3 regions of the Paraburkholderia lebeckiae genome follow, and region 3 is predicted to be linked to each of the others. Evidence: riboswitches for the same ligand, from Rfam matches in the RefSeq annotation. Region 3 holds a riboswitch; each other region holds the start of a gene.

Region 1 (5,490 bases), on a different contig from region 3:
TTCCAATTGAATTCTCCGGGGCGCCGCGGCGAAAGGGAGAGATGAGTGGAGTTGCGAAAAGCCGTTAAGAGCTTTTCCACAGAAAATGTTCGCAAGGCTGTGGATAACCGCACCACAACCGCGCCAAGTACTTGATCCACAACCATTCTCGCGCGTTGCGCGCGAAACATGGCCGCCTGCGCGGCCGCGTGTCACCGTCACAATCAGGCGGACTTCATCGTCACCCGCGCATTCGTACGCATAAAAGCGCTGCGCTCGACCATCGCGCCGAACAGCAGCCCGATCGTCGTCCACATGACCACCTGCATGCCGATCGCCGCGACGCGGAACTTCCACAGCAGCACAGCCGGGAACGCTGCCGGCACTTCATTGATGAGCGGCATCGACAGTTGCACGGCCGCGATGATCACGACGAACAAGAGCCCTGCGACGATCGAACCGTTCCACGCACCCAGCTTCGCCGCCGCGCGACGCCGCACCTTCAGCGAGAACACCATCGTCGCGAGCGAAATCGCGATCGTCAGAAAGAACAGGCCCGTGCGCGTGCCGATCGTCTCCGGATCACCGACCGACGGCGGATTGGCCGGATACTTGATATTCGGCACGATCACGAGCGTGATGAACGCGCCAAGCGCGAGCCACGCGGACAGCGCGCGCACGCTCAACGTACCCGCGCGTCCATACGCATAGGCAAACACCAACGAGAACAGGCCGCCAAATGCCGCGCCATACGTGACCACGCCAGTCAGCAGGCCGAGGCCAGCCTGCGTCTGACGGCTCACGATTTCGGGCTCGGGCGCCTCGCCGCGCGCGGCGGCCGCTTTTTCTTCGAATGAAATGGCCTGATCGACCTGTGGTTCGCCGACGATTCGCGCGAACGCGAACGTGAGCAAGCCCGCGACGATGCCCGCGAGCATCCCGCGCACCAACAATTTACCTACCATGTCGAACTCCGTTAGTGGCAGGGAAAGCCAAGCAGATGGCGGCCGTCGTGCACGAACTCATGCACGTACATGCCGGGCACGAGCGACGTCGCGCCCTGTTCCGCACCAACGAAGTAAAGCGCGAGCAACAGCAGCAAGCCGCCGAACACGACCCACGGCAGCAGTTCGCGCAAAGGAATGGGAGTGGGCTGGGCCGCCGGTTGCGCGGCGCGATCAAGAACAGCTTCGGTCATGATGGACATCTCCTGGGGTGACGCGCCCCGAAAGTCGATTGCAGAGGAATGGTGCGAAGCTCAGGTCTGGCTTTCGGCTCTTGTGGATTGCAATGCCGATTACAGTGGCGCGACCGCGCCGGGCTCTCACCGGCTTCCGTGCTTCGCAGCGCCACTATTCTACGCGCTAAACTGCAGCTTCCGTGACGGCGAGGGCTACCTCGCAACGCGCGCCGCGCGCCGATGAAACCACGCAGGCAAGTACGAATGGAGCGCCAACGCAAAGAATGGATACGCGACTATTACTGGTGAGCCACGCGGCAACGGCCGCGCAGCGCGCGGGCCGCTTCCCTGCCGACGATCCGCTCGACGCGCGCGGTCGCGCCGAAGCCGAGGCGGCGCGCGCGCGTCTCGCGCTTCCCGCCGACGCCGCCGTGTTCACCAGCCCCGCCGCCAGCGCGCGCGAAACGGCCGCTGCGCTCGGTCTGAGCGCCACGCCTGCCGACGCATTGGCGGATATCGACTATGGCAAATGGCGCGGCCAGCGCCTCGTGGACATTGCCGACGAAACGCCCCGCGAACTCGCCGCCTGGACACGCGAGCCCGACGCCGCGCCGCCCGGCGGCGAATCGTTCGGTCAACTCGTGCAGCGGGTTGGAGAGTGGCTCGACGCGCAGCAGGCAGACGTGCGTTCATGCAATGCCGTCAACGAAGCAAGCTTCGCTGCCTCTGCGCAAGGTCGAACCATCGTCGCAGTCACCCACGCGACTCTGCTGCGAGCGGCAATCGTGCACGCCCTCGGCGCATCGCCAGCCGTGTTCTGTCGCATCGAGATCGCGCCGCTGTCGGTCGTCGAATTACGCCACTCGCGACGCGGCTGGTCGTGGTGGCCGGCCGCCACCGCCTGAACGGCACCCCCGCTACCTGCCCGACACCACGAGCCGCAACCGGTTGGACCCCTCGGGCGTCAGCGTGATTTCGGTGCGTCGATCCTTCGCGCCGAGATAAAAGTGCTGACGTCCCGGCGAATTCTGATCGTGCGTTGCATCGGGCAGGCACGACGCGACGTCGGCCGCGACCGCTTCCAATGCATCCGTGTTCGAGCCCGCCGCCTGATGCGGCGTCCACGTGCACTGGAAACTTCGATGCGCGGCCGAACATTGCGCGTCATCGCCATCAGGTTGCGCAACGCCTTTGCCGTCGTCGGGTGTCAGCGAGGCGAAGCCGTCCGGCGCGGCGGCCACGATCCGTTTGAGCGCACCGCAAGGTCTGGGGCTATCGTCGGCGGATGCGCCGACCGGCAGCAGCGCAACGAGCGATGCCGCGGTAAGCGCGATAGCAGAAAGTCGATAGGTTTTCATGGTGTGCGTGAAACTTCCACAAAGTGCTGCTGAAAAAAGCTCACAGCGAGCCACCTTTAACAGCACGCTTCATGCCCATGCGCGCGAGGCCCGAGCACGCAGGCAATGCAGGGCGGCACATAAATTGCGTCGCGCCATACCGGCCGCGACAGCGCGCCCCTCCCGATCGAAAGCCACTGCCGACGTCATTTCAACCATCATGTCGACCACTACCGCCGCCCCTGCCTCCGCCCGCATATAGTCGGGCATCGAAGGCATCGACGACATCCTCGGCGGTGGTCTTACGCCGAACCGCATGTACCTCGTGGAGGGTGCGCCAGGCACGGGTAAGACCACCCTGGCGTTGCAATTCTTACTCAAGGGCCTCCACGAAGGGCAGACCGGCCTTTACATCACGCTGGCCGAAACCCGTGCTGAACTGCTCGCGATCGGCGCGAGCCACGGCTGGGATCTGAGCCGTTTCACGATCCTGGAGCAACTGCCCGAAGAAGGGCTCGAGCCGCAATACGAACAGACCGTGCTGCACCCGGCCGAAGTCGAACTCGGCGAAAGCGTGCGCAACGTGATCGAGCACGTCGACGAACTGAAGCCGGCGCGCGTCGTCCTGGACAGCCTGTCCGAACTGCGTCTGCTGGCGGAGAACCCATTGCGCTACCGTCGGCAGATTCTCGCGCTCAAGCACCATTTCTCAACGCGCGAATGCACGGTGCTGCTGCTCGACGACACGTCGGCCAGCACCTCCGGCATTCAGCTTCACAGCATCGTGCACGGCGTGATCAGCCTCGACAACATTGCCCACGATTACGGCGGCAACCGCCGCCGTCTACGCGTCGCGAAGATGCGCGGCATCAAGTTCCGCGAGGGCTATCACGACTTCACGCTGAACACCGGTGGTCTGCGCGTCTATCCGCGCCTGGTCGCCGCCGAGCATCACAGCGAATTCGGCACGAGCCCGATGAGCACCGGCACACCCGGCCTCGACGCGCTGCTCGGCGGTGGCCTCGTCCCCGGCACCAATTCGCTGATCATCGGCCCGTCGGGGGTCGGCAAAACCACCACCGTCGTGTCGTGCCTGCTTGCCGCACTCGAACGCGGCGAGCGTTGCGCGTACTACGTGTTCGACGAAACGCTCAGCACGCTGGTCACGCGCTGCGCGACGCTCGGCATGGATCTCGCGCCGCACGTAGACAGCGGTCTGCTGACGCTGCGTCAGATCAATGCGGCGGAAATCTCGCCGGGAGAGCTGTCGAGCGACGTGCGCAACGCGGTCGAAGCCGAGCACGTGCGCTATGTCGCGGTCGATAGCCTCAACGCCTATTTGCAGGCGATGCCCGGCGAGCGCTACCTGCTTCTGCACATGCGCGAGTTGCTCGGCTATCTGAATCAACAGGGCGTGGTCACGATGCTCGTGCTCGGGCAGCACGGCATCATCGGCGAAGTGCAGACCGAGGTCGACGTCAGTTATCTGAGCGACGCGGTCGTGCTGTTCCGCTACTTCGAGCACCACGGCGAAGTGCTGACGGCAATAACCGCCGTCAAGAGCCGCGCGAACCATCATGAACGCACGATCCGCCAGTTCCGCCTCGGCACCGAAGGCGTCGAGGTCGGCGAAGCGCTGCGCGACTTCGCGATGCCGGGCATGAACGGCATCGGCGTGATCGCCGCGGCGCGCAAGCTTCGTGCCGATCTACCGGTGGTCCTGGCGACCGGTTATGCGGACGTCGACATTGCCGATCTCGCAGTCAAGCATTGCACGATCCTGCGCAAGCCGTTTCAGCTCGACGAGCTGGCGCGCACGATACGGATCGGGCTGGTCGCCTGAATCAAGCTCAAGTAAATCAAGTAGACCACTTGCATCGAGATGCCGATTAAATCGCGGCGCACCGCATACCCAACAATTCTGTAAGCCCACCTCCTGGCCACCGATTTTATGCCGCTGTCGCATTCGCGCCGCAGACTCCTCCGGTTCGGCCACGATTTCCAATTCAATAGTTTGCTAACGAATATTTTGGAAATACAATACCGGCCATGTCGAATCTCGATGCCCTGCGCCGCACCGTCAGCAGCACGCTGGTCGTCGCCGCCAGAAAGTGGCGGCGCACGAGTCATGGTGTGCTCGCGGCCTTCAACGTATCCGAAGCGTGCGCGACGCCGCTTCTGACCGCGAGCCGGCTCGGCTCGGCGGTGCGTCAGGTCACGCTCGCCGATCACATCGGCATCGAGGGGCCGTCCCTCGTGCGGCTGCTCGACCAGTTGTGCGCGGCCGGCCTGATGCGCCGCGACGAAGATCCCGAAGACCGCCGCGCGAAGACCGTCGTGCTGACCGACGAAGGCCGCGCCGTCACCGCGAAGATGGAAGAGGAACTGGTCACGTTGCGCGCGCAGGCGCTCAAGGGCGTATCGCGCGACGATCTCGAAGCCGCCCTGCGCGTGCTCAACGCATTCACGACCGATGCCGCCGAACGCGCCGAACCTGGAAGCGTCGAGCGCGACACGCGTCACGAACGCGCGCAGCCGGTGCGCCCGGAATCGGTCAGGCACGAGGCGACGAAGCGCACGTCGTCGGCGAAGCGCGAGCCCGCCAAAAGCGAAGCGCTTGCCAGCAAGGTCAAACGGACGAGCGGCAAAAGCGCTGCCAAAACGGCCGGCAAATCACGCAGCACCGCCAAGGCGCGCAAGTCCACCAAGCGCGGCGCACGAGCCACCGCGCCGCACAACGCCGATTCCGCGTAACGGTTTATGGTCTATCCCACTCTCCGCGACTGGCTGTTTTCCGTCAAAACGTTCGCCGCGGCCATGCTCGCGCTTTACATCGGCCTCGCGTTCGAACTGCCGCGGCCGTACTGGGCGATGGCGACCGTCTACATCGTGTCGAACCCGTTCGTCGGCGCGACCCGCTCGAAGGCGATCTATCGTGCGCTGGGCACTGCGCTCGGCGCGTCGGGCGCGGTGCTGCTGGTGCCGCCGTTCGTC
Region 2 (5,490 bases), on a different contig from region 3:
CTCGCCGGCGAGATCGTCGCTGCCCGTGCCGCCGAACGTGTGCGTCGGCACGAGCGCCGCAAGCACGCGCGACGGCGCGAGCGGCACGCTGCCGAGCACCAGCGAGGCGCCGAGCACCGCGATGGCGGCGAGCGCGAGGCCGAGCCAGATCGCGGCCGCGCGTTTCGCGTTCATCGGGCGCGGCGTCGCCATCGCGGCGCACAGCGAAGCGGACGCGCGGCTCATCCGCGTGCGCTCACGCATGCGGCCAACCCGGCGCGCGCGTCACTGCTGCTGCCAGCCGAGCGTGACATACGCACCGCGTCGCGGCGAGTTATACGAGTAGGCCGTTTCATAATCCTTGTTGAACAGATTGTCGATTTGCGCACTGACGTACCACGCTTTGGTGACGTTGTAGCGCGCCGACAGATTCACGATGCCATAACCGCCGAGGTTGCCGGTGCTATCGGTGCGCGGACCGCTGACGATCCACTCGCCGCCAACCCGCCAGCCACCGATGCCGCGGTTCACCGCGAACGACCCGAACCGACGCGCGCGCCGCACGAGGTCGGTACCGTTGTCGAGATCGACCGGGTTCTGCAGCGTCACCGTTGCGCGCACGTCGGTCTTGCCGACATGACCGCTCCACGATCCTTCGAGTCCCTGCACCTTCGCATGGCCGACGTTCTCCGCGAGGTAGATGCCGGGGATCGTCTGCACGTAGTCGATCAGATTCGTATAGCGCGTCTGGAATGCATTCAGACGCATCACGCCGAGCGCATCGGTCGCGTACTGCAAACCGGCTTCGACCGAATGACTGCGCTCGGGCTGGATCGACGGGTTGCCGCTGATCGGATAGTACAGATCGTCGAAGCTCGGCGCGCGGAACGCATCCGAATAGCTTGCGGTTACCTTCCAGCGCGACGTGATGTCGAATCCGTAGCCGAGATAGTAACTGTTCGCTCCACCGAAATCCGAGTACTGGTCGCGTCGCACGTTGGCCTGAATCTGGTTGCGGCCGAAGCGCGCGCTGTAGCCCGCGAAGACCGAATCGACGTGACGGTCGGGCGCGGCGAACGTGTCGGAGTCGAGCGTCTGGTCGAGATGCTCGTAGCCGAATTGCAGCTTCTGGTTCGCGGCGAGCGCGAAATCGTTCTGCCACGTGTACTGGCGATTGTCGGTATCGAAGCGGCCGTTGTAGATGCCATTGGTGTTCGACACGCTGCGGTCGTCGCCCTCGGCGAGCGTGACGTGGGTGGTCCACCAGTCGGTCAGCTTGCCGTTCGCGAATACCGACACCTGACGCACCTTGCTATAGAGATTGTTCAGATCGGTCGGCTCGCCGTATGCATTGTCGTAGCTGTTGTCGTTGTTCGACTGGAAGTAGCTGACGCCCGCGTCCCACCTGTCGGTGAACTTGTGACGCAGCGACGCGCTGATGCTCTCGTTCAGATTGCCGTTCGCGTTCGGATTCGCGGCCGGCGCCTCGAGCGGATTGAGCGACGAAAAGCCGTCGTCCTTCGTGCGCGCGAGCGAGATGTTGAAGGTCGTGCGCCCGTCCTGATCGAGCGCGCCGTTCACGCCGGCCGTTTGCGTCTGCGTGTGATAGCTGCCGTAGCCGACCGAAAAATTGAAACGCGGCGGATGATCACCGCCGTCTTTCGTGAACACCTGCACGACGCCGCCGATCGCGCCCGAGCCATACAACGCCGACACGTTGCCGTTCACCACTTCGACGTGATCGACCTGATCGAGTGGAATCTGCGCGAGCTGAGCGGAGCCGAGGCTCACCGAATCGACGCGCACGCCGTCGATCAGCAGCAGCGATTGCGTCGACGATGCGCCGCGCAGAAAGAGGCTCGTGGTCGAACCGGGGCCACCCGTGCGCGAGATTTGCGCGCCTGGCGCGAGTTGCAGCAGGCCGGGCAGATCGGTCGCGGTCGTGTCGGCGATGTCCTGCTGATCGAACTGCGTGGTCTGCGGAATCGCATCGCGCAACGCTTGTGGTCCGCGTTGCGCGGTCACGACGATCGGCGACAGCACGTTGCCCGACGCATCGGCGGAGGGGGCATTGGCAGCGATTGCAGCGTTTGCGGCGGTGGCATCCGTGGCGGACGATGAAGACGAATGCGGCGTCGCGGACGCGGACGCAGGCTCGGCGCTTTGCGCATGCACGACGAGCGGCAGGCTCGCGAACGCGAGCAGCGTTGCGCGGGCGATGGGGGACAGCATGGGATGACATTCCTGTGGATAGCGTGCGCGGCCTGCTTCCCCGCGGGCCGACGCGTCACGAGGCGTCCCCTTGTTCAACGTTTTCGCGGGGACGTCCCTCTTTTCTGGCCGGTATCCGGGCTACGACACATCGATCCCGCCTTCCCACGCGTGACGCGCAGTGGCACACTCGCACGTTGAACTTCCAACCTTGCGATCAGGACCGACCTGCATGAGCACATCACATGCGGTCGCTTACCGTTGCGGGGGCAGCGCAGGTTCGCGCATCCGGTTTTGGCTCCGCGCGCGCCCTGCTTCCCGTTTAACTGCGCGCGCCGAGAAGCGCGCGCGGGCACCAGAGTGCGGGAAGTTTACGAGCGGCCTCGCGGGGCGTCAAGAAAGGTCAACCGGAGCGCCATCGGTTCTGTTGAATGCAGGTTATTGTCCGATGGATTACCGGTTTTTTATCTTATGGTCGACGACACGACACGCAACGAACCTGCACGAAGCGATGCTGTTACGTCTCGAAACGAGACAATTGTCGGAACCTGTAATATTCCGCGCTAAAATGCGATGTCTTTAGAGGACGCAGCACATGCTCACCGAACTCGAATCACTCTCCCAGAACATCGGCAAGCTGATTGCGATCAGCCAGCGCCACAACGAAGCGCGGCTCGCGCTCGAAGAGCAGCTCGCACAAACGCGTGCCGAAGTACAAGCCACGCATGCCGAACTCGCGCAATTGCGCGAAGAGCGCGACGCGCTGCAGGCGGAACGCGACGCGCTGTCCGCCAAGATCGACGACGCTCAGGTGCGCCTGAATGCGATTCTCGAAAAATTGCCGCGCGCACGCGCGAGCAGCGAACCGGATAACCAGCTCGATCTGCTCGAGTCCGCCCAGCCCGAACACGAGGAAGCGGAAAGCGACGTGAGCCGACACGGAGAAAGCGCATGACCACCAAGCAGATCGAGGTATCGATTCTCGAAGTACCCTATCGTCTCGCCTGTTCGCCGGAAACGGAAGGCGCGCTGCTCGAGGCGGTCGCGCGCGTCGACGCCGAGATGAAGAAAATCCGCAGCGGCAGCAACGTGCGCGGCACGGATCGCATCGCGGTGATGGCGGCGCTGTCGCTGGCATCGGAACTGCTTAAGCTGCAAAGCAGCGTGCGGCACGGAGAAGCATTTCCCGCTGAAGAAATCCGGCGTACAATGCAGCAAATGAACGAACAGCTAGGTACTGTGATCGAGCAGTACAGCTTGCAGTAAGCAGTAATGGGCCGGTTTCGAATTGGTCACGTGTTCAACGGTATGTGTTGTAGCTTCATCGGTTTAGCTTCCCTGCCTGGTTCGCCAAGGTCATATATTCCTTGAACCAATGCCATGTGCACGGTTGCGGAAATTTGTAGCACGGGCGTGCGCGTCACTCAGTCTGATGTACCCGAAGTGTTGCTAACTGCGACCAATTCTGAACCCTCGGTTCAGGATGCCGGCCTAGCGGCTAAGGCGGGGACCTTATCTGGAACGGCATCGGACTTCGGTTCGATGCCGTTTTTCTTTGGTCGTCGTTTTTTCGTTTGAGCGCCTTTTTCAGGGGCTTTTCCGTACGCGCCTGCTGTTGCTGCGCTTCGTTCAATCTCACACGCTCACTCCGATTCATGCGCTACTGGCTGATGAAGTCCGAACCGGACGAAGCAAGCATCGACGACCTCGCCAACGCACCGCATCGCACCTTGCCGTGGACCGGCGTACGCAACTATCAGGCGCGCAACTTCATGCGCGACGTGATGCAGGTCGGCGACGGCGTGCTCTTCTATCATTCGAGCTGTCCGGAGCCCGGCATCGCGGGCATCGCGGAGGTCTCGTCAACCGCGTATCCGGACCCGACGCAGTTCGATAAAAAGAGTCCGTACTACGACGCGAAATCGTCGCCGGAAACGCCGCGCTGGATGCTCGTCGACGTCGTGTTCAAGAAGAAAATCGCGCTGATTCCGCTTGCCGCGCTGCGCGAGCATGCCGAATTGCAGGACATGCGCGTGCTCGCCAAAGGCAACCGCCTGTCGATCACGCCGGTGACCGACGCCGAATGGCGCTTCATCACTAAACAGCTGGTTTAAGAGCGAACGCGCGACGCGGCACTTGTCGTGATCCCGTCCGGGTCATCGTTTCCGATGCGGCGGGGAAGCACTAATTGGGGAACCAAGCGTCGGTAAAACGCGCCTAATCGGTCGACGAAAGCGTGAGCTCGAACTGACCGCTCGACGGCAAGCCGATCCATTCGCCAGCGCATCCGTCAAACCGCGCGCCACCACCCGTCGCTCGCGTCGAACGTGCACAACCTGTTCAAACAAGGATTCCAGTCATGACGACAAAAACCGCACGGTCCCTCGCACTTGCGCTCGCCTTGGGCGCGCCTGTGGCACTCGCACTGAACCCTGCGCCCGCTCGAGCGCAGACCATGATGCCGCAGCCTTCGGGCGTGCTGTCGCTGAATGCGCAGGCGAGCGCGGAAGTCCCGCAGGACGAAGTCGAAATCACGCTGTTTTACGAGCAGGAAGCGAGCGAGCCGTCGTCGCTGACGTCGACGCTGAACGAACGCGCCGACGCGGCATTGCAGAAAGCGCGCGGCGTCAGCGGCGTGACTGCGCGCTCGGGCGCGTTCTCGATCTTCCCGTCGACGGACCGCGACGGACGCATCTCGACGTGGCGCGGCCGCACGGAAGTCGTGCTCGAATCGCGCGACTTCGCCGCGGCTTCGAAGCTCGCCGGACAGATGGCATCGATCATGCAGGTTGGCAACGTGCGTTTCTCGCTGTCGCCGGAAGCGCAGCGCGCGGCCGAACAGCGGCTCAGCGGCGAGGCGATCAAATCGTTTCGGGAGCAGGCCGCGGCGTCCTCGCAGGCGTTCGGCTTTAGCGGCTATTCGATCCGCGAGGTCAACGTGAATCACAGCGGCGTGATGCCGCGTCCGATGATGATGATGAGCGCACGCGCGATGGGCGCCGACGCGAAGAGCGCGCCGCTGTCGCTCGAAGGCGGCACGTCGACGGTGACGGTCAACGTGTCGGGGTCGGTGCAGATGAAGTGACGCGCGAGCGCAAGCCCAAACAGAAAACGCCACGGCATCCATCGATGCCGTGGCGTTTTTTCATGCAACGCTCGCTACGCTAGCCGAGCGCCGCTCAGTTCGCGCCAACCGCCTGCGCCGGCTCGCGACGCCCACGGCGATACGCCCACACCATCAGGCCGATGCCCGCGAGAATCATGGGCAGCGACAGCCATTGACCCATCGACAGCCCCATC
Region 3 (5,490 bases):
CGCTGCGCTTTTTCGACTATGCGAGCGGCACCGAGCGCTACAAGGTCGGCGCGGTGTTCATGGATCGCGATGCGGATCCGCTGCATGCACTGCCGTTGCTCGTGAAAATCGCGCTCGCGAAGCTGCCGTTCGATGCGCCGGCCGACTGGCGTGTGAAGCTCAGCATCGACAAGACGAGCGGTGTGCCGAACGTCGACTCGATGGAGCCGCTGCAGCGTTAAAACGCAGCCTCGGGTCGCCGGGGCCGCGAATATCAGTTATTCCTGCGCCGGCTCGTCTCGCGGCCAGCGGTTTTCGAAGACGCAATCGGCGAGCGGCAGACGGCTCGCCCAGCGCTGCGTTTCGAGCATCGGCTCGCTATAGAACGCAGCGACGTGGCCGAGGCACAGAATCGCGACCGGCCGCGCGCCTTCCGGCATCGCCAGTAGCTGGTGCACCGCGTCGACATCGAATAGCGACACCCAACCAAGCCCGAGTCCTTCCGCGCGCGCGGCGAGCCACATGTTCTGGATCGCGCACGCGACCGACGCGAGATCCATCTCCGGCAGCGTGCGGCGGCCGAAGACGTGTCGCTCGCGCCCGTCCATCAACGCGATCACCAGCAGCTCCGCGCATTCGCGCATGCCTTCCACCTTCAGCTTCATGAACTCGTCACGGCGCTTGCCGAGCGCGTCGGCGGTGGCGAGCCGTTCGCGCTCGACGATGTCGCGCAAGCCCGTGCGCAGCGCCGCGTCGGTGATGCGCACGATGCGCCACGGCTGCATGTAGCCGACGCTCGGCGCGTGATGCGCCGCGTCGAGCAGACGCCGCAGCACCGCCGGATCGACCGGATCGGGCATGAAGTGGCGCATGTCGCGGCGTTCGTAAATCGCGCGATAGACCGCATCGCGCTCGGAGTCGTCAAAAGGCTTCGCCATGAAAGAGGGCGGCCGTGAAAGCCGGGTTGGAGGGCCAGTAAGCGTGCATATAGGTTGCCACAATCGGGCCCACGCGGAACACCGCTTCGCCGGGCGTGTCGCTGTGCGCGCGCGTGGCGAAGCGCTGCGGCGCGAGCGGCGTCGCGAGCTTCGAGTAGTGGAACGTGTGGCCGGTCAGCGTGCCGTGGACGCCATCGATCTGCTGCATGCCGAGCGACGTGAAGCGCGTTTGCATCGTCGCGTGACCGGGCAGCAGGCCCAGCATCGGCGTGCTAGTGCCTTGCGCGTCGGTCAGCGTGTCGAGCAGATAGAGCATGCCGCCGCATTCGGCGACCACCGGGTTGTCCGCCTCGACGTGCGCGCGGATCGATGCCGCGCTGGTCAAGTTGCCCGCGAGCGTCGCCAGATGCAACTCGGGATACCCGCCCGGCAGATAAAGCGCGTGCGTGCCTGCGGGCAACGCTTCGTCGGCAAGCGGCGAGAAATAGCTGAGCCGCGCGCCGAGCGCTTCGAGCAGCGCGACGTTGGCCGGATAGATGAATGAGAACGCGGCGTCGCGCGCGATCGCGATGTGCTTGCCTTCGAGCAGACGCAGCAGAACTTCGGGCGAGGGCACGCCGAAATCGACCGGCGGCGGCAGTTCGGCGAGCGCGGTCGATGCGAGCGTATCCGCCGCGCGTTCGAGGCGCGCTTCGAGATCGTCGATTTCATCGGCCTGGTGTAGGCCGAGGTGGCGGTCGGGCAGCGTGATCTCGTCGCTTGCGGCGAGGTGGCCGCACCAGCGCAACCCGGGCGGCAGCGCCTCCTGCAGCATTTGCGCGTGCCGGACGGAGCCGACGCGATTCGCGAGCACACCATGAAACGGCAGTTGCGGCCTGAAGCGCGCAAGGCCGAACGCGAGCGCCCCGAAGGTCTGCGCCATCGCCTGCGCGGAAATCACCGCGAGCACCGGTACGCCGAACGTGGTCGCCAGATCGGCGCTGCTCGGTGTGCCGTCGAACAGGCCCATCACGCCTTCGATCAGGATCAGATCGGCTTCTTGCGCCGCCCGCGCGAGCAGGTTCCGGCATGCGCTTTCGCCGACCATCCACAGATCGAGCGACAGCACCGGGGAGCCGCTCGCGCGCGCGAGAATCATCGGATCGAGAAAATCCGGTCCGGTCTTAAACACGCGCACGCGACGTCCGAGCCGCCGGTGATAGCGCGCGAGACCGGCTGTGATCGTGGTTTTGCCTTGTCCCGACGCGGGCGCGCTGATGAACAGCGCGGGGCACGCCCCGAAGGAAGTCCCCTGGGGGGACGCCGCGGAGCAGGTCCCCTTGGGAGACGCCCCGGACGAAGCCCCGTTGTAGGACGCCGACATCGCTCAGAACTCCACGCCGCGCTGCGCCTTCACACCTTGCTCGCGATACGGATGCTTGATCGCGCGCATTTCGGTGACGAGGTCGGCGGCTTCGATCAGCGCGTCCGGCGCATGGCGTCCGGTCACGACGACGTGCAACATCGGCGCACGCGCGTTGATCACCGCGAGTACTTCGTCGAGCGGCAGGTATTCGTACTTCAGCACGGTGTTCAGCTCGTCGAGGATCACCATCTGGTAGTCGCCGCTTTCGATCATCCGCCGCGCTTCGTTCCAGCCTTTGCGCGCGGTCGCCATGTCGGCCTCGCGGTTTTGCGTGTTCCACGTGTAGCCGTCGCCCATCGTAACGAAATCGCATTGCGCGATCGCGCCGAGGAAATCGCGCTCCGACGTATGCAGCGCGCCCTTGATGAACTGCACGACGCCGAGCCGCATGCCGTGGCCGAGCACCCGCACGGCCATGCCGAACGCGGCCGTGCTCTTGCCCTTGCCGGTGCCGGTGTTGACGATCAGCAGGCCTTTTTCGATGGTCGCGCTGGCCTGCTTCTTTTCGTGGCCTTCGCGGCGGCGTTCGGTCATGCGTTGATGCGATTCCGGATCGGTTTTCATCGAGGGTCCTGGTCTTGAGAGGCGGGATGGGATGGGGGCGCGTCGCCAAGGGCAGCGTTGTTCGCCGCTGCGATCGCCACCGTGATGCCGGCGTGCGCGGTCTTGCGTACGATTAGACGCGCGTTTCGCGCGGTTGTGGTGGAGTCCGGCGCCGCTGCCGCCAGCAGCGCGCACGGCTCGCACACACCATCGACGCCGAGATGCACGTTTGCCGCCGCCGACGGCGACGCGACCGGTACCGCGGCGATCTGCTCGCGGCTGAACAATTGCAGCGGCAGTTGATGGCGCGAGCAGAATTCGAGCAGGCCTGCTTCGTTGGCTTTGGTGTCGATCGTCGCGATGGCGTGGATCTGCTCGAAGGCATTCGATCCGAGCGCTGCGCGCACCGCGGCTTCGATCTCAGCGGCTTCGCTGTGCAAGCGGCAACCGATGCCGACGCTCAGCGTTTTGATCGCGCGTCCGAGTCCGTGTCGCGTCGCGCTCGCTGCCAGTTCGTGAGCAAAGCCGGCGTCGCGTTTGGCCGCATCACGCGCCAGTGCGAGCGACGCCACACCGCCGATCACGACGATCGCCGGCGAGCCGAGTCCCGCGCGCGCCACCGCCTCGGCGAACTCGCGAAGCGGCGCGAGCGCATGACGCTGCTCAGGCCGCGTCGCCGACTCGATCGCCGCGCACGGCGTGTCGGCGGACATGCCGGCCGCGAGCAATGCGCGGGCGATCTCGCCGAGCCGGCGCATGCCCATGTAGATCACCAGCGTCATGCGCGTCGCGGCGAGCGCGGCCCAGTCCGGTTCGCCACTGCCGGCGCCGTGGCCGGTGACGAACACGACGCCCTGCGAGTGAGCACGATGCGTGACCGCGATACCGAGCGCCGCGGGCGCCGCGATGCCGGCCGTGATGCCGTTGATCACGTCGACTTCGATACCGGCGGCCCGTAGCGCCTGCAACTCTTCGCCGCCGCGGCCGAACACGAACGGATCGCCGCCCTTGAGCCGCGCGACGCTGCGCCCCGCGCGCAGAAGCCCGAGCATTTGCGCGACGATGTCGGCTTGCGGCGTCGACGGATGGCCGCCGCGTTTGCCGACGTACTCGACTTGCGCGTCGGCGCGTGCGAACTGCAGCACGTCTGGATTCACCAGATCGTCGACGAGCACGACATCGGCCTGCGCGAGCGCGCGGGTGGCCTTCAGCGTCATCAGTTCGACGTCGCCGGGACCGGCGCCGATCAGCCAGGCGCGCGTCATCGCGGCGTGCATGGCGCGCGCCATGCGGTGATGGAAGAAGAGAAGCGGCGTGCGACAGCGCGCGCGGCGGTGAATATAGAGGTCATGCGGAACTGCGAATCCGGGCACGCGCGATGCCGCGCTGCTACGCCTTCACATCCGTTCCCCGCGGATTCCGGCGGCCGGCGGCGCCACGTGATGCACGGATGCAATGCGACACCGCCTCCGCGTCTGGCCGGTATCCGGGCTGGCGGCCTCATGCGCTTCGCCTTCCCGTCCCGGTTGGTGGATTCGCGGGACAGTGGCATCAAAAAACGCATGCGCGGCACGTCGGAATCGAAGGCGAATCGAATCGCGCGCCGCAGGTCGCTTACCGTTGCGGGGACAGCACAGGTTGAACGCGCGAGGCGCTGCCTGTTTCCCGTTTAACTGCACACGCGAGCGCATGTGCGGGCACCAAACGCGCGCATACGATAGCACATGGCGCCTTGCCGGATAAGCCACGGCGGCGCTTTCCGGCTCTGTGCGTTCCTTGACTGCGCATGTCCGCGGGCCTACACTCGCACGCACTTTGGGTGCTCGCGTGCGCGCTCGTGCGCATGCAGTTAAACGGGAAACAGGGAGCCACCTGCTCTGGAGCGGCTAACCTGTGCTGTCCCCGCAACGGTAAGCGAAAAGCGGTTCCGGCTTGATAGCCGGGCACCGCAGTGCCGGCTTCGATGTCCGCGCGCAAGGTCGCATGGACATTTCACCACTGGACGAGAAACCACTCGGCCGGGAAGGGGAAGCGGCGCTTTCGCCAGCCCGGATACCGGCCCAAAGAAGCAGAACGACCGCCGCGGGGATGCGGTGGCGCGTTCATGACCTCAGTTCCGCTTTCTGTATTTCCGTTGTCGCGGCAATGCCGTCGTTCGTCCCCGTGTCTGGTGATCCTGGTACTGCTGCGCGTGTTTCATTCGCTCCATTCGCCAGCCGACGCGGACCCACGCGCGGACTTTCCGGCATACCGATCAACGCCAAGGGATGGACCTCACGATGCAAACTCAATTGCGCAAGATCCCCGTCACGATCGTCACGGGCTTTCTCGGCAGCGGCAAAACCACGCTGCTGCGGCACATTCTTCAGCATGCGGGCGGCAAGCGCATCGCGGTGATCGTCAACGAGTTCGGCGAGCTCGGCATCGACGGCGAAATCCTCAAGGGCTGCGGCATCGGTTGCGATGAAAACGGCGTCGAGACCGAAGGGCAATTGTATGAACTCGCGAACGGTTGTTTGTGCTGCACCGTGCAGGAAGAGTTTTTCCCGGTGATGGAGAAGCTCGCGGGACGCCGCGACGAACTCGATCACGTGCTGATCGAAACGTCGGGCCTGGCGTTGCCGA

Evidence for each region. A riboswitch is a leader RNA that binds a small molecule or an ion and turns the genes downstream of it on or off. The one in region 3 is predicted to bind cobalamin.
Region 1: linked by a shared signal. The riboswitch ahead of HDG39_RS30885 (CbtB domain-containing protein) and the one ahead of cobA (uroporphyrinogen-III C-methyltransferase) in region 3 are both predicted to bind cobalamin.
Region 2: linked by a shared signal. The riboswitch ahead of HDG39_RS19500 (TonB-dependent receptor domain-containing protein) and the one ahead of cobA (uroporphyrinogen-III C-methyltransferase) in region 3 are both predicted to bind cobalamin.

The regions. Positions count from the first base shown of each region.
Region 1 covers NZ_JACHDK010000028.1:59,043-64,532, reverse strand. Annotated here, with positions in the region: partial or broken gene HDG39_RS34720 (hypothetical protein) at 1-68, shown strand, start outside; gene HDG39_RS30890 (CbtA family protein) at 204-944, opposite strand; gene HDG39_RS30885 (CbtB domain-containing protein) at 956-1,177, opposite strand; cobalamin riboswitch at 1,229-1,363, opposite strand; gene HDG39_RS30880 (histidine phosphatase family protein) at 1,444-2,064, shown strand; gene HDG39_RS30875 (hypothetical protein) at 2,077-2,517, opposite strand; gene HDG39_RS30870 (ATPase domain-containing protein) at 2,765-4,339, shown strand; gene HDG39_RS30865 (MarR family winged helix-turn-helix transcriptional regulator) at 4,546-5,250, shown strand; gene HDG39_RS30860 (FUSC family protein) at 5,257-5,490, shown strand, end outside.
Region 2 covers NZ_JACHDK010000009.1:207,524-213,013, reverse strand. Annotated here, with positions in the region: gene HDG39_RS19505 (FecCD family ABC transporter permease) at 1-225, opposite strand, end outside; gene HDG39_RS19500 (TonB-dependent receptor domain-containing protein) at 265-2,211, opposite strand; cobalamin riboswitch at 2,301-2,565, opposite strand; gene HDG39_RS19495 (ATPase) at 2,786-3,145, shown strand; gene HDG39_RS19490 (cell division protein ZapA) at 3,142-3,456, shown strand; RNA gene ssrS (6S RNA) at 3,523-3,704, shown strand; gene HDG39_RS19480 (EVE domain-containing protein) at 3,846-4,304, shown strand; gene HDG39_RS19475 (SIMPL domain-containing protein) at 4,550-5,275, shown strand; gene lgt (prolipoprotein diacylglyceryl transferase) at 5,370-5,490, opposite strand, start outside.
Region 3 covers NZ_JACHDK010000011.1:192,326-197,815, forward strand. Annotated here, with positions in the region: gene HDG39_RS22055 (DUF4136 domain-containing protein) at 1-221, shown strand, start outside; gene bluB (5,6-dimethylbenzimidazole synthase) at 258-917, opposite strand; gene HDG39_RS22065 (cobyrinic acid a,c-diamide synthase CobB) at 901-2,280, opposite strand; gene cobO (cob(I)yrinic acid a,c-diamide adenosyltransferase) at 2,284-2,886, opposite strand; gene HDG39_RS35645 (cobalamin biosynthesis protein) at 2,883-3,377, opposite strand; partial or broken gene cobA (uroporphyrinogen-III C-methyltransferase) at 3,393-4,130, opposite strand; cobalamin riboswitch at 4,326-4,585, opposite strand; cobalamin riboswitch at 4,666-4,943, shown strand; gene cobW (cobalamin biosynthesis protein CobW) at 5,145-5,490, shown strand, end outside.